DNA from 2 places in the Brevibacillus sp. NL20B1 genome. Region 2 is predicted to be linked to the other one. Evidence: a T-box and tRNA genes for the amino acid it is inferred to sense, from the RefSeq annotation. Region 2 holds a T-box; the other holds one or more tRNA genes.
The links. A T-box is a leader RNA that pairs with one kind of tRNA and senses whether it is charged. The one in region 2 lies ahead of ileS (isoleucine--tRNA ligase), so its partner is inferred to be a tRNA-Ile.

Region 1 (11,414 bases), on a different contig from region 2:
CTTGGATTGCTCCGCCATCCAGAACACCATTTGGGTCAGCAAAACTCCGGAAACGAGCATGATCCCTGCTTTCATATAGTTCTGGGAACCCATTGAGGCGAACCCGTCCAGCACGACCTGGAAGAGCAGTGCCATCCCCAAAGAGGCAACAATCGCGAGCGATGCGCCGAGCCAGACGTGCTTGACGTACTCCGGATGATGTACCCGCTTCAGATACGAGGTAATAATTCCGACGATTAACAATGCCTCCAGCGCTTCTCGAAAGGTAATCAAAAATGCTTGCAATTCCACCCCGTTCACCTCCGCATGCTGTCATGAACCTGCTGCTGCCCGGTCTTGATCAGTCTGATCCACTCTTGTCTTTTATCCTGACGAACTTCGTACAAGACGATGTCATGGTACGTGGGATAGAGCCACTCATTTCCCCGAAATCGGGCTGCTTCCTTCACATATTCCTTCAGCTGTTCATTGTGAAATCCGTCCAATACACGATCTGTCAAATAAACATGATCGGGCAGCACGGAATACGAAAGGATGGAGGCCTGAAAATCGGACCACTTCCTGAGCCGGACAGTTGTAACAGAAGGATAAAGGTAACGTATGACGCGTTCTTCTTCATACGTATAAATGATACTCGATTCACCACGATCAGCTTGTGCCACATAATGGGCGAGTTGTGCCATTGGCGAATCCGTCACCGGCTGCTCACGGACCTGGATGACACCCACGGCAGCCGTACTTGCGGCCAGTGCTGTCAACAAGATGGGGGAGAACCGCCTCCACTGCTGCAAGCCCCAGACAATGCCCCAGATCAATGGAATCATCAATGGCAGGATATGACGAGGCTTCTCGACATTCTGGGCAAAAAAGGCCCAGAGGAGATAGGGAACGATCCACAGGAAAAGCAACACGATGTGTTCCTTGTTCCCTGTTTGTAACCAGCGCGTCTTTCCTGCCGCTATTCCACCCCCCGTGATTCCCGCACAAACAAGAATCAGGATGAGACAGCTGAACCATGAGTTCTGCTCGTTCCACGGCGCACCCAGCCCGGCGGCAAACCACTGCCGCCCAATCCAATAGAGAAGTCGCTCTCCCGCATCGCTTCCTGTGTACGCTCCTCCCCAATCGGAAAAATGACCTTCTGTGAATGCTGCTGCCAACCTCCAGAAACCTGTGAGGCTTCCCACATTCAGCACCAATCCGTACAGCCACAAAAGATTGACCAATAATGAAGAAACGATTGCACTGACAACATCGCCGTACCGCCGGGTATCCCTGCCGTACACGTACAATGCCCAGGCAAACACGGCTCCCAATGGCAGGTACGAGATCCTCACGCCGTACAATAAGCCCAGCAGGATTCCCGAGAACACCAGTACCAGTGCCCGCTTTTTCTCCGCCAAACCAGGGTCAACCACGACCAATGAGGCAGCTACGAGCCAGACAGCCAGCAAATTGCCGAAGCTGTCCGAAAGCGGTTGGGTTCCCAAGACCATACCAAGCGGGTTTACTGCCCAAAGAACCGCCACCCAGACAGCTGTCCGCTGATGGCTGCACCGCTTGACAATCGAATACAGCGGGAACACTGTGCAAGCGTTCGCAAGAGCAGATAAAAGGGACAGCGCCAAAAACGGATTCGCGATCAAACGCGCGAAGCCAATGGCAACCAACATGTATACCGGATAGCCGGGAAAATGCGGCTGCATCAGCGACAGATCGTAATTGTCCACGCCAAGGGCGAAGTCAACATCATCCCAGCCAGCCGGTCCATGTGCCAGAAATGGCAGGCGGATCACAAAGGCCAAGCACGCGATTCCAAACGGAAGCAGGACATTCATCTCTTATGTGCGCCGTTTTTGCATCGTGCGAACAACGATAAACAAGATCACGAGCACGATCAGGACAAGCGGCAGCCAATTCTTTAGATTGTCTGTTATGGTGGAGGTATCGTTCCCCACTTCATTTCCCGGACCTTGCCCAGGTGTGAAATGCCCCACTTTCAATTCAGGCATGTTGAAAAATGTCTGAAGGCTTTGCAAGATCTCATCCTTGTGAGTGATGAACGCCTGCTGATCCGGTTCCTTCACGCCAACCCCGAACAGCCCGGGATTCCCCAACGCCTGCAGTGTCAGATCAAAACTTTCCCGTACTTTCTGATCCAATGCCGCATCTTTTCCCTTGATGACAGGGGAAAGGGCATCATAGGTAGCCAACGCTTTGGCAAGCAGCAGTTTGCTCTGCTGATAGTTGGCGAATTCCTTCTCCGCGCTTTCCAGGCGCCTTGCAACGTTTAACACAAGCGTCTTCTGGTACGCACTGATTGCAGCCTGTTTATCCTGCGCCAGCAACGCTTGCGTGATCGCCTGACTCGGCTCCGGCCCCATGTGCATGTCCAGTTCCTGTTTGATGCTCTCAAAGGTCTTGGAAGCTCCTGCGTAGTCAGCCGGCGTTTGATTCAGTTTTGCCACGACTTGTTTGTAGTTCTCCGCCACAGCCTCTTCGTTTGGATTGCCGTATGAATACGCGAACGCCGCATGCGGCACAAGCGTAAACACCGCCAATAACAAAGCAAAGAGGGAGGACATGAACTTACGTGCATAAGACATTACCCAGCCCCCCTGCAAATCCACTTTTCTTATTCTGTTACATTATTTCCCGTATTTTTCAAGCAAGTCGAGCACAGGCTTGATCTGTTTGAAACTCTCATCTGCTTTTGCCTTGTCCTGAGCTTTTACGGCGTCAAGATACTGCTGCGCAAGTTTCTGGAGGGCATCCGCTTTCTCCGCACTGCCGAGAGCCTTCGGCAGATCCGTCTTGATCATATCGATGAACAGAGCTCCTTCGAGCGCGGTGATTGCTGCCTTGTCGTTGCCCCAGTTTTCAACAGACGCTTCATATTCACTCTTGGCTGTCTTCGCAATCGCGCGCACATACGCTTGATTGATTGTGTCGCCTTTGACGTTTTTCACGTCGTTGGAGAGATCGAACTGGCTGTTAATGAAATCCGCATCTTCTTTGTCGTGTTTCTCCAGGTAAGATTGCAGAGATTGGAAGAACGCCCAGCCTTCTGCCTGACCTACTCTCGCGTCATCCGCCTTGCCTTCTTTCACCAGTTTCTCAATCTTGTAGGCGTATCCTTTTTCAGCGCCCGATGCCAGGTAGAATGCTTTCATGATGGATTTGTCGACGACTTGCTTGCCAAGGTTAAACGCGAGATTGTCGCCTTTTTCAATGGCGCCTTCCATCTCGGCAAAACCAGCGTCAATTGCGCTGACGAGTTGTGTTTCATACGCATTGTCGCGCTTCTCGATCATCGCTTTCAGCACGCCGTTATAATATTCTTTTGCTTCGCCCAATTCTTTTTTCGCTTCGTCTTTGTTGGCGAATTGATCATTTGCTCCCTTGAACTCGTTGCGAATGGAAAGGAACGCTACTTTTTGCAGCAATTTATCGCCGATCTGGGCAACAACTTTTGCCGGCAGCTGACCGTCCTTGCCTGCGTTCAAAGCAGCAGTGATTTGTTCATTTACTTGTGCACTGTTCGCTTCATCCATGGATTGAACATGAGATTTTAATTTTTCGTCGTACAGTTTGATCGCTTTGTCCCAATCCACTTGTTCTGCTTTCAAGACTCCTACCAGTTCTTTGGTTGCACCGACAAGATCAGCAACCGCAGATTTCCTGGCCTCCTCTTGCGCAGCCGGTTGTTGTGTCGTTTGGGTCTGCGCATTGTCTTGAGGCTGCGCCGCAGGCTTGTCACCGCATCCAGCAAGCAGCAGGCTCATGACCAAAGCAGTCGTGGAAAGAACTTTTACCGGTTTCATGTTACGAGGTCCCCCTAAGGTGCGTTTTATTGATAATCATTATCACTCTCAGCAAAACTCATTGTAAAGATAATGAGACTCGTTGTCAATTAGCAAAGAAAAAATTATCGGCCAATCGCTATATAATCGAACCCCATCTGCTCCAGTTTCGCTCGTTGATAAAGAGAGCGAAAATCAAACATAACCTTGCGCGACAAGGCCTGAGCTACTCTGTCCAAATCAAGTTGGCGAAACGATGGCCAATCTGTGACGATTACGATTCCGTCCTGGCCGGCCGCTGCTTCGTACTCGTCTTCGGCGTAGAGACACGCATCTCCCCACAGCTGCCTGGCCTCATCCAGCGCCTGCGGATCATACAGCGTCAGTTCTGTCCCCAACTGCAGCAGTTGGTTGATGATGGGAATTGCCGGGGATTGACGCATGTCGCTGGTTCCCCCTTTGAAGGCTGTTCCCAGCACGCCAAGTTTGATGCCGTCCAGGGTGTTGTAATAATCGCTGATCTTCTGGACAGCGTAGCGATGCTGCATGCGGTTGCTCTCCATCACTGCTTCGATGATCGGCAGGGGCATCCCCCTCTCGCGGAAAAAGTGCGCAAAGGCTGCCGTGTCCTTTGGCAGGCAGGAGCCCCCGTAACCAGGACCCGGTTGAAGATAAGCCGGACCAATACGAGGGTCCTGGCCAATCGCCCGAGCGATTGTCAAGACATCTGCACCGACCAGATCACACACTCTGGAAATCTCATTGATAAACGCTACCTTCATCGCCAGAAAGCTGTTTGCGCTGTATTTGATCATCTCTGCTGTCTGAAAGTTGGTATAGATAAACGGTACCTCGCGTTCAATCAACGGCTGATAGATCCGCTGCAACCGCTCGATTGGAGCAGAGCGATCCGTCCCGATCACAACGCGATCAGGCCGCATAAAGTCGGCGATGGCCGATCCCTCCCGCAAAAATTCAGGGTTGGTCGCCACCTCAAAAGAACAAATGCCCGCCAGCCGTTCCCCGAGAAATTCCTTCACTCGCTGGGTCGTGCCCGGCGGGACTGTGCTCTTGATCACGATCAGTTTGTCTTCCGTCATGTGTTCGCTGATGGTGGACACGGCTGCGAACAGGTCGGACAGTTCGACGCTGCCATCAGGGAGACTGGGGGTTCCCACCGCGACAAAAATGACATCAGCGGATCGAATTGCAATGGAAGCATCGGGTGTAAACGTCAACAGTCCCTTCTGCATACTCTGGGCCATCCATTCTTCCAGTCCCGGTTCGAAGAAAGGAACCTGCCCTTTGTTCAGCGATTCGATCTTCTCCTTGTCCACATCGGTACAAACGACAGGCCATCCAAAAGCAGAAAGGCCGACCGCTGTTGTCAATCCGACATAACCCGCTCCCAACACGGCAACCTTATCCATTGCTCTCACCTCTGTTCCGATTCTTGCTGATCCAACTTCTCAATTCGCTCCATGGTATGGGGAGAGCGATCCACGCCCACAGCCCTGCCAGATAGGAAAAGGCAAACTTCCATCCGTGCGTCAGCAATGCCACCTCGTATGCTTGCTGCCAGCCCACACCAGCAGTCACCAGCGAAAACGTCATGACACTCTCATACGTACCCAACCCGCCAGGCGTAAAATGAAACAGCTGCCCTGCGATCGTCATGCTGTTTACCCAGAGACCTTTCAGTACGGAAAGATCGATGGACAAGGCATTCGTCACTCCCAGCACAACAAACGCTTCCAGCCCCCAGCTGGCAGCAATCGCCGCACAGATGAACCATCCTTTGGGGCCCGTAAAGGCTGTTTTGACGATCTGCACATGTTTTTTCAGCAAGGGCTTTTTCATCCCCCAGCGGAGCAAAACAACCAGACCTGCTGCCCCGATACCAGCGACCAGAAACAGAGTCGTCCACGCGTATGCGAGCCCCATCCAGAAGACGCCGATCCCCGCATATGCCGCCAGTACCAACAGATCAAGCGATCGCATCACCACGACAGAATGCAGGGATTCATCCCACTGCACATCCTTTTCTTTCGCCAGCAATCCAATTCGCACGGCGTCCCCTGCCTTGACGGGCAAAACGTGATTGATGAACAAACTGTAGAATTGCGCATACAAAAAGACAGAAAACGCGACATCCTTATTCACATACCATTTCCAGGCAAACGCTCTGAGACAAAAGGCCATCCCGTAGAGGAGCGCCATCCCCGCAAGCGTAAACGGATGGTGAAGCAATGTGAGGAGCTGTCTGTTTATCGCCTTCAGATCCAAGAAGAACACGCACAATCCCACAAATGCGGCAAACAACATCAGTTTACACACAAAAAAAAGCAGACGCTTCCCCATACTCATCATGTCCCTCTTCCCGCCTGGAGGTTTACGCACTTCCGTATTTCCAACAGAAAGATTATAAAGATCATAAAGGCAGTTCGCAATGATTGTCAGCTTCTCCCTGATTTTTCCGCCGGGCCAGAAAAAAACCCCCTGCGTTCCCAGGGGTTACAGTCTGTAGACAAAGTCCGCGGTGTTATGTGTGATGGTTTCCGCTCGCTCTCTTGATGACCAGCGAAGGAGTGGGTAGCGTCCGCTCCAAAACGCGGAACGGGCAGGAGGGCCAACATGTGGGTATTTCGAAGAAGTCAGACTTGTGCCCCCTGTCTTCCTCACGTCCTGCGCTTCTCCGCTGAGGAAGTCGTTAGAGGAGCTCGTCTCGGCCCCCATCACTCCATTTATTCCCCGACTTCGCGTAGCACGATAAGGGGAAGGACAGTGCCTTTCCTAATGTCCTATCGATGTAATACACACCATCAACCAATTTGAGTGAGAAAAGGGAATCTACCTTTGAAGCTGAATGGTTACGTTATAACCAAATTCTTGGAACATGTAAACTAAGTTTGAACCGTCTATCAAGGTAATCGGCTTATCTTTTGCAAACTCTCTAGAGTCATTCCCAAAGTAACTGGTTGTAACTAATATACCTTTTGTAGCCCCTTCCGCCATTAAAGTCCCATAAAGATCCCTGACGGCTGAAACAGGAACCACGTTATTATACCGTTTCGCCTGGATTACAAATTTTCCACCTCTTATCGGATCCGGATCAAAAGCTATTGCGTCGACTCCCCCATCACGACTCGCTTGTGTCACCTTTACTTCTGCACCGTCTTTGGAAAACACCCTGGCAAATAATTCTCTAACTAGGTGTTCAAAATCCTCCCAGTCCATGGTCGCAAGATTCGTTTCAGCGTTTAGACCAGCTAGAACATCTCTGGATTCAACGAACCTTGAATCCTCTTTCTTTATATCAAGAATGGGTCTTACCGGGGCTAGGTGTGCTAATGGGCCAGCGGAAATTCCTTTTAAGTTTCGGAAACATTCTTTGGGATCGACCCTTTCAAGATTTAATGCTTCGAACTCTTCTCGAGATGCCTGACAGGACATTATACAAGAACGAAAGTCATTGCCTGTTTTCGGATCAACACCACTTATCCACCCGTTAAAAACAACCGATTTTACGGCATTGATGTAAACAGATTCAAAGACCTCATGAATGGTTCGAAGGCAAATTTGATATAGAACATTTTCGTAGTAAATCTCAAATTCTTTCTTTTTCATTTCGACACGATCGATAGCTTTGCGAGAAGCAACATACTTGTATTGAATAACTTTGGGTACGGATTCTTGTGATGGTAATTCAAAGGAAATAATGATGGTACCACTTATCGGTTCATACTGAACTTCATAATCTCTTTCTAATCCTTCAGGATATGTAGAGCGTTCGAGTACCATATAAACATACTTTTCGATTGCATCTCCATGTCCTAATTCGAAATCGGTTTTAAACTGATCAATCAATTCGTTTTGTTCTTTCTGTTTAGCTAAAAACTCTTCTTTTCTTTTTTCATATTCTTTCAATCTGGTCTCGAACAAAGTTTTTGCCTCATCTACTTTTTTAAGTCGGGCTTCTTTCTTTGATTTGAAAAAGAATTCAAGGATCCGATTTTCCTTGGGCACATTTAATTCATTCAATATATTATCAAATTTCGGACTTTTTTCGATATCTTCATACTCGTTCTTCTCTTTTAATGCCTCCCAGTTTAGCTTATCATCTACTCTCAAAGTAGATTTGAGAATATTTTTGTAATCCTCAATCAACTTTTGTGCCTGTAAGGTATCAAATTCCGCCTGGCTTTTAAGGTCAGCTATTGCAGCTCGTTCTCTCTCTTTTAATTCCCTTTCTTTCCATTTTCGTAATTGTTCTTCCGCCTTAAATTGAACCTCTGCCTTGGTGGCCCCTTTTATTTCCTTATATACGCCTAAGTAACTATTCGTCACAATAGTACTATAATAATATTTTCGTGCCATACAGATACCCCCTAGCTATGACCGAGTGTCACTATAAATTTTCTCCAATTAGTTCCTTATTCCTACATGTATTATCGAACAAAATCGACAATATTAAAGAACCTCCTCTTAAGGAGGTTCCATTGAGTTCTTAACAAGAAATGAAATAGATACATGTTTTCAGTAATCTCACTTGTCTACATGCAACGCCTTTAGTCAATATGGCTGTATGAGGATAAACAAAAAATTAATGCAGCAACTCTTTATACCTATATCTAACGAAATACAATATCATCCCTACCTTAAGCAAGGTAGAATGTATAATCTGACCCCGATGATGCTTCAGCAATATAATCATCTCATAAAAATTAAAGTATATAGGGCCTTGTGACCAAGAACGTGGCATTGATCAGCCCAACGTATAAAAAAGAAGTTCTCTTTAAAATACCAATCAGTTCCGAAAGTTTTTTGGAGATTGCGAAGGAAAGCTCGTACTACATGATTTTTTCTCATCATAACATCGGGCAATTGAAAGAGGGAAATTCTTGGACTAGCTTGGGGTATGTTAATCTTGAGAAAGGATATCTGGTAAGATGTTTTGATCACTGTCCTAAGGACGGGGATCAGTAGCTCTTTTGGACCACAAAACGAAAAAAATCAAAAAACCCTTGATTTCTCAAGGGTTTCATCTACTTATGTATGGTGATCCGGACTGGGTTCGAACCAGCGACCCCCACCCTGTCAAGATGGTGCTCTCCCAACTGAGCTACCGGATCATGTTATGTAACTTTTACAATCGTCTGTCTCATGGTGGGCCCTGTAGGACTCGAACCTACGACCAATCGGTTATGAGCCGACCGCTCTGACCAACTGAGCTAAGGGCCCGAATCGTACCGGACGCCGATCACATGATTTAATATACCTGATTTCTTTTTCGATTTCAAGAGAAAAAATCAAAATTCCTGTAAAAAATTTTACCGGCATAGAAAGAACCATTCTCTGCCAGCTTCACGTGCAAGAGAATGGCCCTGTTCTCGCTTGGTTTTCCGGTAATGCTTCTGCATCATCTCTGCCTGAATGAGACCGTACTGCTCAAATGAGACCGCATTTCCCAAATGTTTCAGCATTTCGCGAAAGCTGACCCGGGAGCTGTCCGCCCCCCTTTTTCACCCAGCCTGATCCGCTTTCTGTTCCGCAATCCGGATCTCGGCCTGTTTGGCTTGCTCTTCCTGCTCGTCACGCAGGCGGTGGGCCATGCGGCTGGAGGCGTTGGCGGCGATGCTGGCGACGAGGTCGTCCAGGAAGGTGTGGACGCGGCCGGAGCGTTTGGTGTCCAGGCGTTGGATGACGCCGACCTTGTGTTTGTCCAGGTGGCCAAAGGTGGTGACGGCGATGCTGCCGTAGCCAAACACGGAGCCGAGCGCAAGGGTCTCATCGCAGCCGAACAGGCCTTCGTCTGTCGCGATGAGGGTTTGAAGCGGCTCGGACAGCATGCCTTTTTCCGCCAATGTATCCAATTCCACGCCGACGAGGATGGCGTGCTGCATTTCCCTTTTTTCCAAAACGGCTTTTACGCTCTCGATGCAGGGTTCCATGGTCAGGTCGGGATGGTACGGCGACTGCATCAGATAGACGATTTCGGCAATATCCTCTACCGTGACGCCGCGCTCTGCCAGGCGTGTCAGGGCGGCATTTCTGACTTCGCTGCTGTGTACGTGCTTCTTCATTGAGACAACCCCTTCCACGATTGAGTGAAGTCACTTTTTATCATAGTATCATACGCTGGCAGAATTGCGACAATCTTTCGGCTGGAAAGGTTTTTTGTCCGATGGAGGAGTTGGGAAAACATGGCCGGGCGGGTCGCCCCTCCCTCAGTTATGAAAACGATTTCCCTGTCCCCTTGGCTTTCGGTATAATGAACGCAGCCACGAAAAGGAGGACATCCCTGTGCCGCTGAATGAAATCACACTGACGAGCAACTTCCTGGGAACAACGGAACATCTCCTCATCTATACCCCTGAGCGGTACTCCCCGCTCTACTCCTATCCCGTGCTGTACGTGCAGGACGGCGAGGATTACCTGTCGCTGGGCCGGCTGGCGACGCTTCTGGAACAGCTCCACCGGGAAAAAGAAATCCCTGACCTTATTGCTGTGTTCCTGCCGGTGGACAAGTCCCGGCGGTACGCGCGTTACCATCCGGACGGTGATGAGCATCTGGCCTACCGGCGCTTTTTGGCTGTCGAGGCCGTTGGGTATGTGGACCGTCACTACTCCACTCACCCGCTGGGGCAGGCGCGAACGCTGCTGGGCGAGTCGTTGGGCGGCGTCGTGTCACTGTTTACGGCGTTGGCGTATCCGCACACGTTTGGCCAGGTGGCCTGCCAGTCTGCCGCGATGGACGAGGCGCTGAACCGGCGTGTCGCCGAAGCGGAGCTGCCCGCTTCCCTGCACGTCTACCTGGAAGTGGGAACGGAAGAAACGGCGGTGGAAACGTCGCGCGGGACGCTCAACCTGCTCGCGGCCAACGAACGACTGCGCGACATCCTGCAAACAAAAGGGGTCACCCTGGCTTATGAGACCTTTGCGGGTGACCACACGTGGGGATATTGGCAGGCCAACCTGCCGCGCATGCTGCGCGCGCTGTTTGGGTAAACTTACCGTGGCCGTTCTTTTTGCGTGCCGTCTTCCTTTCCTGGCGAGACGAGCGCCTCTTCGAATTCCGCTTTGCGGATGACGGTAATGATTGTAAAGGTGAGCAGCGCCAACAAAAACAAAACGAGGAACATAAAGGTAATCATCATGGCTGTTTTCATGATTATTGGGACACCTCCTTGCTGTTAACAGTCTGTCCCATCGTCGAAGGAATATACGGGTTGACGCATAACATTACACAAATGGCGAATTTTCTGTTAAAATAAGTGGATATGATGGCATGTTCAAAAACGTGAAGAAGGAGGGGTTCCATATGAAATACAGTATCGTCGTATTCCCATCCAGCCAGGTGCAAGAGATCGCCAACTCATACCGGAAACGTTACGACCCGACCTTTGATTTGATCCCGCCGTACATCCGACTGAAAGAGGCGTTTGAGCTGGAAGAAGACCGCCTGCCTAATCTCGTGAGCCACCTCGAACAGGTTGCCCAGTCGACAGATAGCTTTACCGCTCATTTCCACCGCATCTCGACGTTTCACCCGACCAGCAACGTGATCTACATTGCCGTGCAAAACAAGGAGCCGTTTGTGGCCCTGCACGA
Region 2 (11,414 bases):
CGTCCCCGCCTTGGGGAAGCGCTCCGCTCGATCGATCTCGACAAGCACCTGGTCCATACCGACAAGACCGTGTACCTGGCCGACTACCTGATTATCGCGACGGGCGTGCGCCCCAATCGGATTCCCGCCCTCGTCGGCTGTTCGCGGGTGCTGCAGCCGTGGTTCTCCACCACCTCGCAGGGAACCGCTGTCGCCGGCCAGGATGTCGCGGTGATCGGAGGCGGTGATCGGGCGGTGGAAAGCGCCTGCAACCTCCTGCCACACGTCCGCAGCCTCTACCTCCTCGTCCGCAGCGATCGGCTGCGAGCCCGTCCGCAGTGGGTGGAGCGCCTTCGCCCTCACCCTTCTCTCCACGTGCTGTGGGAGACAGTGGTGAGCGACTGCCGGGAGCAAAACGGCAAAGCCGTGCTCACCCTGGACTCCCCCCGCTCCGACACGCCGCAAACGCTCGTCGTCGATTGGGTCCTGCCGCGAATCGGCGTGCGCGGGAACAGCGAGGGGTTGGGACAACTGCCTGCCTTGGAAGGCGGGTATCTGCAGACCGACGTCAACCTGCGGGTGGGTGCTGATTGGATCTACGCCATCGGTGACATCACCAACGGCGCCGCTTATGCCAGCCTGTCGCTCGCAGTCGGCCAGGCGATGAAGGCGGTCAAGCACATTTCACTTCAGGTCCCGTCGCTGTAGCCGATCGCGTCTAGTGACCATCCGGACAAAAGGAGCCGTGATCATGTACTCGTTCGTCGATAATTTTGGCCTGCCGGTGACGCTCACGTTTGACCCGGCCGTCTACCGAAACCGGCGTGCCCTGCATGTACTGGTTTTTCCGTTCTGGCAGGGCCGGCTGGTTTTTACCCGCCACCGCACGCGGGGCATCGAGCTGCCCGGAGGCAAGGTGGAGCCGGGTGAGTCCAGTCTGGCTGCCGCGATCCGGGAAACCTACGAGGAAACCGGTGCCACGCTGGAGGCGATCGAGCGCATCGGCCAGTACACCGTCAACCACAATCTGGTCAAGGATATCTACGTTGCCCGCGTGCTGGACCTGGAAACGGAGCCACCCGGTGCCGACGTTGCTGAACGGGTGTTGTTCGAACATATACCGCTCCAGGTACGGAATGATCCCCGCTTCAGCCGCTATCTGTACGACGATGTATACCCGCTGGCGCTGGAGCGGGCACGCCGCCATCCGTTTGCGACAACGTGACAGGCATCCCCCAACCGTGGGCGATGCCTGTTTTAGCTTTTGCCTTTTTCCTTTTTCCCGCTCAACAGATGGTTGACCAGATCGTTTGGGTCAAACCCCATCCTGCGCACCGCTTCTGCCCGCTGTCTCTCCTCCTCGCTCTCCGCCTGGATTCCCAGGATCTCCGCCGCCTGACGCATTGCTTCCATGTCTTTTTCCTGCTTGTCTTCCGCTTTTGCCTGTTGGCCGGAAGCCTCCTGGGAAGCTGCCTGCTGCGGTTTTAGAAAGAACAGCGCGACCACCGCAAACAAGGCGGTTATGCCGGCAATGGAGTAAAACATCACGTTGCGGGAAATGCCCAACAGCCAGGTAAACACCGGCGGTCCCACAGCTACGCCGATAAACCGGACGCCGCTGTACAGCGACGTGATCATGCCCCGTTCCGCCTTTTTCACTGCCCCGACGATCATGCTGTTGAGACAGGGCAGGATCATGCCTGTTCCAACACTGCCGATCACCAGCACCCCGATCAACAGGTACACCCCTTGTACGAAACTGGCGATCACGTAGGAGGCGGCCAAAAGAAACATCCCGACGATTACAAACAGGCGCATCAGGCGCAGCTTTTTTTTGATGATCAGGCCGGTCAGGTATGCGACGATGCTCATGACCAGCAGCGGGATGGCCAGGAAACCGCCCTTCAGCACGCCGTCGATCTTGAACGTCTCTTCCAGCAGATCGGACAGGTAAAACAGCACGCCAAACAGTGTGAACAGGCAGATGCTGCCGATAAAGAACGCCGGCACCAGCCAACGTCCGTGCTGCCGAAACACCTGTCCGATGGATCGGAGATACTGACCGACCTGCACCGGCTGTTTCTCCTGCTTGTTTTCCCGGGTACAAAACAAAAACAGCAGCACGATCACTCCGCAGATGATCGGAAACGCGAGAAACACCATGTACCAGGTAATCATGGCCAACAGCGCGCCGATAATCGGACTGAGCACCTTGCCCAAGCCGTTGGATGTCTCCATCAAGCCCAGCGCCCGGCTTTCCGCCGCCCCGTTAAACAAGTCGCCCACCATGGCCAGCGCAATCGGGGCAGTCCCGGCAGCACCGATCCCCTGCAGGACCCGTCCAGTCATGATGATCCCGTACGGCTTGTCCAACCAGAGCGCCGCCAATCCGGCCAACAGACCGCCCGCCCCGTACAGAATCAGAGACAGGGTCACGACGATTTTGCGTCCAAACCGGTCGGACAGATAGCCCGCCAGCGGAATGACGACGCCCGCCGCGATGGAAAACGCGGTAATCACCAGGCTCGTCTGCAAGCCCGTCAGCTGCAGCTTGGCTTTCATCGTGGGCAGGACGGGGATCAACATCGAGTTTCCCAACACCATGACAAGCGGAATGCCCACCAGTCCTATCAGGTTTTTCGTGTTCTGTGCCATACCGTACACCCTCGTCACGCGTATGCGCTGCCATCCCAGCACAACGCTTTGATAATCTGCCAATCCGGCTGGACGCCGATGCCCGCTCCTCGCGGCAGGGTCACCTGTCCATTGACCGGAGCTATTGGAAAAATGCAGGTAAACGGATTGTCCATGACGTCCCACTCCACCGGTTCAATCGGGTCGGCGTCCATTTTGCTCCACGCCGGGAGACACGCCTGCGCGTATATCGCGTACAGCCGCGTTAGCGATCCGTCAAACACGTGCGGAGAGACGCGGTGTCCAAACTGCCGCCCCATCTGCAGCATGAAGCGAAAGCTATCCACCCCGGTCGCATGCATCGGATCGGGCTGGATGATATCAAGCGCTCCCTGTTTCAACAGCGGCACGTACTGGTAGCAGTGGATCAGATTTTCGCCCCCGGCCAGCGGAATTGACAACGCCTGCCGCAATTTGGCGTACTCTTCCGTCCGCTCCATCGGCATCGGCTCTTCCAGCCACATCCAGTTTTCATAACGGGAAAAGACATGCTCCCACTGTCGGGCAGCAGCCAGATCGTAACTTTGGTTGGCGTCTACCGCCACCTGGACGTCTGCGGGCAGCGATGCCATCAGCCGCTCGATGTGACGGCGGTCCTCCTGCCAGGAACGGCCGCCGATCTTCACCTTGATGCGGCGAAATCCGGCCTGCACCTGTCGTTCCACCAGCCGGACGGAATGCTCCGCCCAATCAGGACGCTCGCTGTAGGATTGAAAGGACGCGTACACCGGGATGCTGGTGTGGTACGCCCCGCCCCACAGCTCGCAGACGGATAAACCGGCCAGCTTGGCAGTAATCTCGGTCAGGGCCATGCTGACGGCCGCTGCCGAGCGCTGATGCCATTTGCTGATCACTTCCACCAGGCGCAGGCGGTCCGTCACCCGTTTGCCGATGAGGTACGGGATGATGCGCTCGCGAAATCCCTTGTCCAGCGTCGGCAGCCAGTCTACCGCTTCTCCCCATCCGTCTGCCCCGGAGGTCGTGACGATGCGGATCAGGTAACAGGCGCGGTACTTCTTGTAGCCGTTGGCGTCGCCGTACGGCTGCGTCAACCGATAGAGCAGCGGGTAGGTCTCCACGCGTTCGATCTGCATCCGATGTGCTCCTCACAAGAGATCGTCGCGCCCTTCGCGCTCCGCCCGCTCCTGCAGATACGCTTCGTAATCGAGAAACAAGCCTTTGCCTTCCCCTTTGCGCATGTACTCCTCATACGTGCCGCTGCGCATGAAATTGACGCTCTCCGGACCGTGGTAGCCGTCGATGTCCGTGTAGCCTATCTGCTCGATGGCCTCGACGGCTCCGTCCGCCTCGTCGCTTTCCACGTACATCTCCTTGTAGTCGGTCTTGTCGTTGTCCACATAGGAAAATGGCGTGCTTGACGTTCCCCACGACTCGACAATCTGCCAGGCGTCCTCTCCGTCAAAGCTGTTCTGTCCTTCTTTTTCGTCCAGCGAGGTGCGGCCGAACGGCGGCTGCAAGAACTCCTCCTCGATCGGACGAGACTGGTTGATGTTGGGTGCCGCCGCGTGTTCCTTGCAGGTTTGAGCGTAGGGCAGCGCCTCCAGCCGCTCTTCCGGGATGGGCTGCCCGCAGACGGTGCAGAGCCCGTACGTCCCTTCGTCCATGCGGGTAAGCGCCTGGTCAATCTCCTTTAACGTCTCCCGGTCCAGACTGTCCAGCGCGAGATCTTTTTCACGCTCAAACAGCTCACTGCCAATGTCGGCCGGGTGATTGTCGTACATGGAAAACTCCTGCAGGGATGTCGCCATCGGCTCCCGCATGCCGTAGTGCGCCTGCACCCGCTCCTCCAGCTCACGTTTTTCCTGCATCAGCCGTTCCCTGAACCGAGCCAGCTTTTCCTTGTCCACGCATGCCACCCTCCTCTGTTTGCTTTTCTTGGTGTAGTATGTCTTGCCGGCCGCGAAAATAACCCACGGCCAGCCCCTTGCCTGCCCCGCGTGTGCCGACATCGCTCTGACAACCCTTTCTGCCGTGGGGGAGGAACCCTGTGGACAAAAAATAGCCCTGCCTCACCGCAGGGGCACAGGCAGAGCTGTACTGTTTGTCAGATTGTGAGATAAAATTATTCAGCCACGTGGGCGTAGTGTTCGTGTACGATCGTCACGCAGCGCTGGCAGAGGCTCGGATGGGCGCTGTCCGCCCCGACGTCCTGCTTCACCACGCGGCAGCGCTCGCACTTGACGCCGTCAGCAGGTGCGACGACGACTGCGATGCCCTCCAGCACAGCTGCTTCGCTCGGCACGCTGGCGCCATGCGGATGCAGATCTACATGGGCGACGATGAACAGGTCGGCCAGGTCATCCATGGCGGACAAGACCCGCGCAACCTCTTCGGTTTGCGGATAGAGCGCCAGTTTGGCGTCGACGGAGTTGCCGAACACTTTGTTGCGGCGTGCTTCTTCCATCGCTTTCAGCACTTCGTCGCGCACCGCCAGGAACGCGTCCCACTTGCTCTCCATGTCTGCCGCGAAGCCGAGATGCTGTTCGTTTGCCTCCGGCATGTCGGTCAGCTGCACGCTTTCCTCGGCTACGCCCGGGATGTAGCTCCACACTTCGTCTGCGGTGTGCGGCAGGATCGGCGCCACCAGTTTGACCAGGTTCAACAGGCAGTCGTACATGACGGTCTGCGCGGCGCGGCGCTTGATGCTGTCGGGCGCTTCCACATAGAGCCGGTCTTTGCAGATGTCCAGATAAAAGGCGGACAGGTCAATGACGCAGAAGTTGTGAACAGCGTGGAACACCGTGTGGAATTGATAGTCGTCGTACGCCTTGCGCACCCGTTTGACCACTTGGGCCGCCTTGGCCAGCACGTAGCGGTCCAATTCGCCCAGCTGCTCGTACGGGACGCGGTCCTTCGCCGGGTCGAACCCGTTCAGGTTGCCCAACAGGAAGCGGAACGTGTTGCGGATCTTGCGGTACACTTCGGCGATTTGGTTGAGGATCGCGTCGGAAATCCGCACGTCCGCCTGGTAATCCACGGACGCTACCCACAGGCGCAGGATGTCCGCCCCCAGCTTGTCGATCACCTCTTGCGGCACGACGACGTTGCCGAGCGACTTGGACATTTTGCGTCCTTCGCCGTCGAGGGCAAAGCCGTGGCTCAGCACCGCCTTGTACGGCGCCGTTCCGTATACGGCCACCGAGGTGGAGAGCGACGAGTTGAACCAGCCGCGATACTGGTCCGATCCTTCCAGGTAGAGGTCAGCCGGCCATTTCAGTTCTTCCCGCTCTCTCAACACTGCTTCGTGGCTGGAGCCGGAGTCGAACCACACGTCCATGATGTCTGTCTCTTTGCGGAAATCCGTGCAGCCGCACTTTTCGCAGGTCAGGCCCGGCGGCACCAGTTCACTCGCTTCACGGGCAAACCAGACGGAAGAGCCTTCTTTGCGGAACAGCTCCGCGATGTGATCGATCGTCGTGTCGTTGATCACCGGTTCGTTGCAGGATTTGCAGTAGAAGATCGGGATGGGTACGCCCCAGACGCGCTGACGGGAGATGCACCAGTCGCCGCGGTCGGCCACCATGTTGGCCAGGCGCGTTTCGCCCCAGTGCGGAAGCCACTGCACGTTTTTGATCGCTTCCAGCATCTGTTCGCGGAAGCCGTCGATCGACGCAAACCACTGCTCGGTCGCCCGGTAGATGACCGGCTTTTTCGTCCGCCAGTCGTGCGGGTACGAGTGGGTGATGAAGCCGAGCTTCAAGAGCGCTCCCGCTTCTTCCAGCTTTTGTGTAACCGCCTTGTTGGCATCCTCGTAGAACATGCCTTCAAAACCTGGTGCTTCGGCCGTCATCTTGCCCTCATGGTCAACCGGGCAAAGCACGCCGAGACCGTATTTCTGGCCGATGTTGAAGTCGTCTTCCCCGTGTCCCGGAGCGGTGTGAACGCAGCCCGTACCGGCGTCCAGGGTGACGTGTTCGCCCAGGATCAGCGGAGACGGACGGTCGTAGAACGGGTGGGCCGTCACGACGCCTTCCAGTTCACTTCCCTTGAAGGTAGCCAGAACCTCTACGTTCTCCCAGCCGATCTCCTTGGACGCTGCTTCCAAAAGACCGTTCGCCAGCAGGAATTTGCGGCCGTCCGCATTCACTACGTTGTACTCCAGTTCCGGGTGAATGGAGATGGCCAGGTTGGCCGGAATCGTCCACGGTGTGGTGGTCCAGATGACAACGCCGGTGTCCGTGTCCAGTTTGCCCTTGCCGTCGGTCACTTGGAAGCTGACGTAAATGGATGGCGAGCGCTTGTCCTTGTATTCGATTTCCGCGTCCGCCAAAGCCGTCTCAGACGACGGGGACCAGTATACGCAGCGCAGCCCCTTGTAAATGTAGCCTTTTTTTGCCATCTCGCCGAAGATGCGGATTTGCCGCGCTTCATACTCCGGTTTCAGCGTCACGTACGGATTTTCCCAGTCGCCGCGAACGCCCAGCCGCTTGAATTGGTCCCGCTGCTTTTCGATGTAGGACCAGGCGTACGCTTCACAGCGTTTGCGGAATTCGTTTACCTCGATGTTGCGGCGGTCCAGCCCCTCAGCATTGATAATCGCCTGTTCGATCGGCAGACCGTGGGTGTCCCAGCCGGGAACGTACGGCGCGCAGAAACCGGCCATCGACTTGTAGCGAACGATGATGTCCTTGAGAATCTTGTTCAGCGCGTGGCCGATGTGAATGTTTCCGTTGGCATACGGAGGACCGTCATGCAGCACGAACAACGGACGCCCCTTTGTCCGCTCCTGCACTTTCCGGTAAATCTCCTGCTCATCCCAGCGGGCCTGTATCTGCGGTTCCCGGGTCGGCAGGTTGCCGCGCATGGGAAAATCGGTTTGGGGCAGCGATAATGTTTTGCTGTAATCCATGACCTGTTTTCACTCCTACTTGGTATAAATAAAAAGCCTTCCCCCATCCCAAAAGGGACGAGAGAAGGCTCCCGTGGTACCACCCTGATTGAACGGAACGGCCCTGCCGCAAAGCAGACGGATGCCGCTCCGCTCCACTCGTTTCATTCGTAACGGGAATGACGCGCTCCCTTACTCGCCCGCCGGACGTGACGCCGGCAGCCGGCTTTCAGTTGTGAACTCCCGGGTGATTTTCGGCGACGGCAACTGGCCGGGCTTTCACCTCTCCCCGGCTCTCTGGGCAGTGCTTGGTCACGTACTCTTCCCGTTCATCGTCGATCCAGTGATGAAAAGTTTGCAAATATTATAGTACCATCATGGCCTGAACGTCAACGGTTTATTCCGCCATCAGAGCGGACGTCGTGGAATCTGCCTGCTCGAGATCGTCCCATGCCCCGTTATCCAGCATCTCCAACTGGGCTTCGAGCAGCGTGCGGAAGCGCATCCGATAGACAGAGGCGCGCTTTTTCAACTCTTCGATCTCGATGGCGATCTTGCGGGATTTCGCCAGTGCTTCATTGACGATCCGGTCGGCGTTTTTCTCCGCTTCTTTCAGGATCAACTGCGCTTCCTTGCGGGCGTTGGCCTTGACATCCTCGGCCGTCTCCTGAGCCACAAGGATGGATTTGCTCAGGTTCTCCTCCATGCTCTTGTAGTGTTCCACCCGCTCGTTCAGCATGGCGACACGCTCTTCCAGTTCCTTTTTTTCCTTTATCAGGAGTTCGAAGTCCTTGATCACCTGATCGAGGAACTCGTTCACTTCGTCAATGTTGTAACCGCGAAAACCCGTGCTGAATTCCTTATTGTGTATGTCCAATGGCGTTAAAGGCACATGAACCCCTCACTTTTTCCGGTAATCGTACCCAAATTCTTCGACAGGTTTATCCGCATTTCCTGCCGGAATTTGCAAAATTATTGAGCCCGTCTCAGGTGAGTCGCCCGACGATCATGCGCAGCCGTCCGCTGCGCGTCGGCCCGGACACGTCCAGCAGCTTGAACCGTCCAAACCCGGCCAGCGACACCATGTCGCCAGGCTCCAGCAGATGCGACGGGTCGTCCACCACTTTCCAGTTGACTTTCAGTTTGCCCGCCCGGATCGGGACCAACGCCTTTGCCCGCGACAGGTTGTACACCTCGCCGATGACCGCATCGACACGCGGCGACGGAACCGTGATCACCTTTTCCGCATACCGGGGAGCGGGCGGCTGAAACGACTCCCAATCCACCCGCTCAAATTGGACCGGCGTCCGGTGTATATGGGTCACCTGTGAACAGATGAAATCGGCTACCTCGTCTGCGATGACGACATGGATCGCCTCTTCGGCCACGATCATGTCGCCAAATTTCTCCCGCTTCAGCCCCACGTTCAACAGCGCACCCATCACATCCCGGTGCTCCAATGTATGGAAGCGCTGGTCAGCGGAAATCCGCAGCAGGGCCAGGCGGTAGTCCTCAGGTTCGGGCACGATGTAATCGGGATGGAGCAGCACGCGCACCCGCTCCGCTCCGTCGTAGCCTCCGCTGGCCGAGACGGACACGTCACTTACCTGCGAGGTCAGGCTCTGCATGATCGCAAGCTGCCTCGGGTCCAGAAAATCAGTAAGGCGCATGGCCTGCTTCCGCTCTGTCAGCGTCAGCATCTCCAGCGCCCGTTCCGCAAAGGGACGTTCTTCTTTTCGAAAATGATCAAACACGCTCATGCCGTCACGCACCTCACAGCAGCAGTTGCTGCAGGATCGCATTCAGGCCCCTGTGGGCGAAGTTGAGTGCGATCAGCGCCACGATTGGCGAGATATCGATAAAGCCGAGCGGCGGGATAAAGCGGCGAAATGGCGCCAGATACGGCTCCACCAACCGCTCCAGCAGTTGACCAATGGGCGTTTCCCGCATCTGCGGCACCCACGACATGAGCACGTAGGCAATGACCATGAATTGATAAATGGTAAAAGCGTAATACACAATGGTAAAAATGGCCGTTGTCATTCACTCACCCTTTTGCTAGGTTCTCTTACTCTTCGACGACACTGGAGATCGTCCCCTGAATGTCGACGTGATCCGGCGTGCAGACAAAGATGTAGTCGCCCACCTTTTGAATGTCACCGTTCAGCGCGTAGACCGTTCCGCTCAAAAAATCGACGATGCGCTTCGCCTGTTCCTTATCCACCCGCTGCAGGTTGACGACGACCGGCCGGCGGTGACGGAGGTTGTCAGCGATGTCCTGCGCGTCGCTGTAATGTCGTGGTTCACATAAAACCAACCGAATGCCCTCCTTTTCCCGAGCCTGAAACGGCACCACGTTGTTGGCGCGAGGCGCCGGCTGCCGTTTGGTGAAAGACTCCCGCTCCTGCTCTTCGCGCTCCTCTTCCACCGTCTCTTCAATGTATTCTTCGTTATCCAATCCAAAGAACCCCATGATCTTGTTCATTACGCCCATGGCCATCCTCCTCTCGTGCAGCGTTGCGGTCATTCCGGCTTAACCAGGACCGAACCAAGCCGGACATATGTCGCTCCTTCTTCAATCGCCACTTCAAAATCGTTGGACATGCCCATCGACAGCTCTTCGATTGCAGCGTGCGGAAAGTTCCAGCCGTTGATCCGTTCTTTCCATTCCCGCAGGCCGCGGAACACGGGTCGCGCCTCCTCGGGATTTTCGACAAAAGGCGCCATGGTCATTAATCCGACGATCTTTATATGATTCATATTACTGGTTTCCTGCAAAAAAGCCAATACATCATTGGGACTAAGCCCAAATTTTGTCTCTTCTCCAGAGATATTGAGCTGCAGAAAACAGGAAACGACACGGTCCAGCGCTTCCCCGCGCTTGTTCAGCTCCCGGGCCAGCGACAGCCTGTCCAACGAGTGGATGTGTGCAAATTTGCCCACGACGTCTTTTACCTTGTTGGTCTGCAGATGGCCGATGAAATGCCACGTCCCCAGGTGGCCGTAGCGCTCGAATTTGGGCAGTGCATCCTGCACGCGGTTTTCCCCGATATGCTCCACCCCGATGGCCAACAAATCGCCGATCGCGTCGGCGTCGACGTACTTGGTGACGGCGATGACTTTCACCTCTTCCCGCTTCCGGTTGGCTCGATCGCAGGCGGCCGCGATGCGCTCTTCGACGGCTGCCAGCCTCGCTTTCAGCATTTCCCTCTCTCTCGTCACGATTCGTTCACAGCTCCTTTTTCAGACTCTCTCCATCCGATAAACGATGCCATCCGGCCCGTTTTCCCCGCCTCCCTGCGGTGAGAGAAAAACAGGTCGGTCCGGCAGCTTGTACACCATCCCGTCCGCAGCACGCGCTCTGGCGCAACGCCGCATTCCGCCAAAATCTCCGTGTTCAGACGAGGCAGATCCAGCATGTATCGGCCGTTTTCCCGGGGCGTCACGGCGTCTTCCCAGCGAGCAGCCGCCGTCCGTACCCGTTCCATGATTCGCTCGTCCACTTCATAGCAGCAGCCGCCGATGGCAGGACCGATCGCCACCAGCAGCTCCTCCGCCCTGCTGCCGTAGTGACTTTCAAACGCCCGCACCATTTCCTCGGCAATACGCGCCACCGTCCCCTTCCAGCCGGCGTGGGCCAAGCCGATCGCCCGCGACACCGGGTCGAGGAAAAACAGCGGCACGCAGTCGGCATAAAAGGACGTGAGCAGCACGCCCGGCTGATTCGTATGCAGGCCGTCTGTCGCCGGAATGACGTCGTCCAGGCTCTCCCTGCCCGCTCCCATGGATTGGGCGGTCACCTGGCAGACCCGGCTGCCGTGCACCTGATCCGCGCACGTCCAGGCTTCAAACGACATGCCCAGTTCCGCTGCCAGCTTGCGCCGGTTGGCCA

Region 1: it encodes a tRNA-Ile, which carries the amino acid that the T-box ahead of ileS (isoleucine--tRNA ligase) is inferred to sense. The anticodon was not compared.

The regions. Positions count from the first base shown of each region.
Region 1 is NZ_JAGTPT010000014.1:20,012-31,425, forward strand. It holds gene KDN35_RS11125 (FTR1 family iron permease) at 1-291, opposite strand, end outside; gene KDN35_RS11130 (glycosyltransferase family 39 protein) at 297-1,838, opposite strand; gene KDN35_RS11135 (hypothetical protein) at 1,842-2,606, opposite strand; gene KDN35_RS11140 (hypothetical protein) at 2,649-3,824, opposite strand; gene KDN35_RS11145 (UDP-glucose dehydrogenase family protein) at 3,929-5,233, opposite strand; gene KDN35_RS11150 (lysylphosphatidylglycerol synthase transmembrane domain-containing protein) at 5,226-6,173, opposite strand; gene KDN35_RS11155 (restriction endonuclease) at 6,654-8,180, opposite strand; tRNA gene KDN35_RS11160 (tRNA-Val) at 8,860-8,935, opposite strand; tRNA gene KDN35_RS11165 (tRNA-Ile) at 8,968-9,044, opposite strand; gene KDN35_RS11170 (phosphatidylglycerophosphatase A family protein) at 9,326-9,886, opposite strand; gene KDN35_RS11175 (alpha/beta hydrolase) at 10,107-10,811, shown strand; gene KDN35_RS11180 (hypothetical protein) at 10,814-10,972, opposite strand; gene KDN35_RS11185 (2'-5' RNA ligase family protein) at 11,125-11,414, shown strand, end outside.
Region 2 is NZ_JAGTPT010000001.1:108,468-119,881, reverse strand. It holds gene KDN35_RS00670 (NAD(P)/FAD-dependent oxidoreductase) at 1-687, shown strand, start outside; gene KDN35_RS00665 (NUDIX domain-containing protein) at 731-1,204, shown strand; gene KDN35_RS00660 (MFS transporter) at 1,237-2,634, opposite strand; gene KDN35_RS00655 (mandelate racemase/muconate lactonizing enzyme family protein) at 2,649-3,767, opposite strand; gene KDN35_RS00650 (TraR/DksA C4-type zinc finger protein) at 3,780-4,541, opposite strand; gene ileS (isoleucine--tRNA ligase) at 4,757-7,543, opposite strand; T-box leader at 7,594-7,864, opposite strand; gene KDN35_RS00640 (DivIVA domain-containing protein) at 7,920-8,414, opposite strand; gene KDN35_RS00635 (YlmH family RNA-binding protein) at 8,509-9,282, opposite strand; gene KDN35_RS00630 (YggT family protein) at 9,296-9,565, opposite strand; gene KDN35_RS00625 (cell division protein SepF) at 9,591-10,016, opposite strand; gene KDN35_RS00620 (YggS family pyridoxal phosphate-dependent enzyme) at 10,046-10,744, opposite strand; gene pgeF (peptidoglycan editing factor PgeF) at 10,741-11,414, opposite strand, start outside.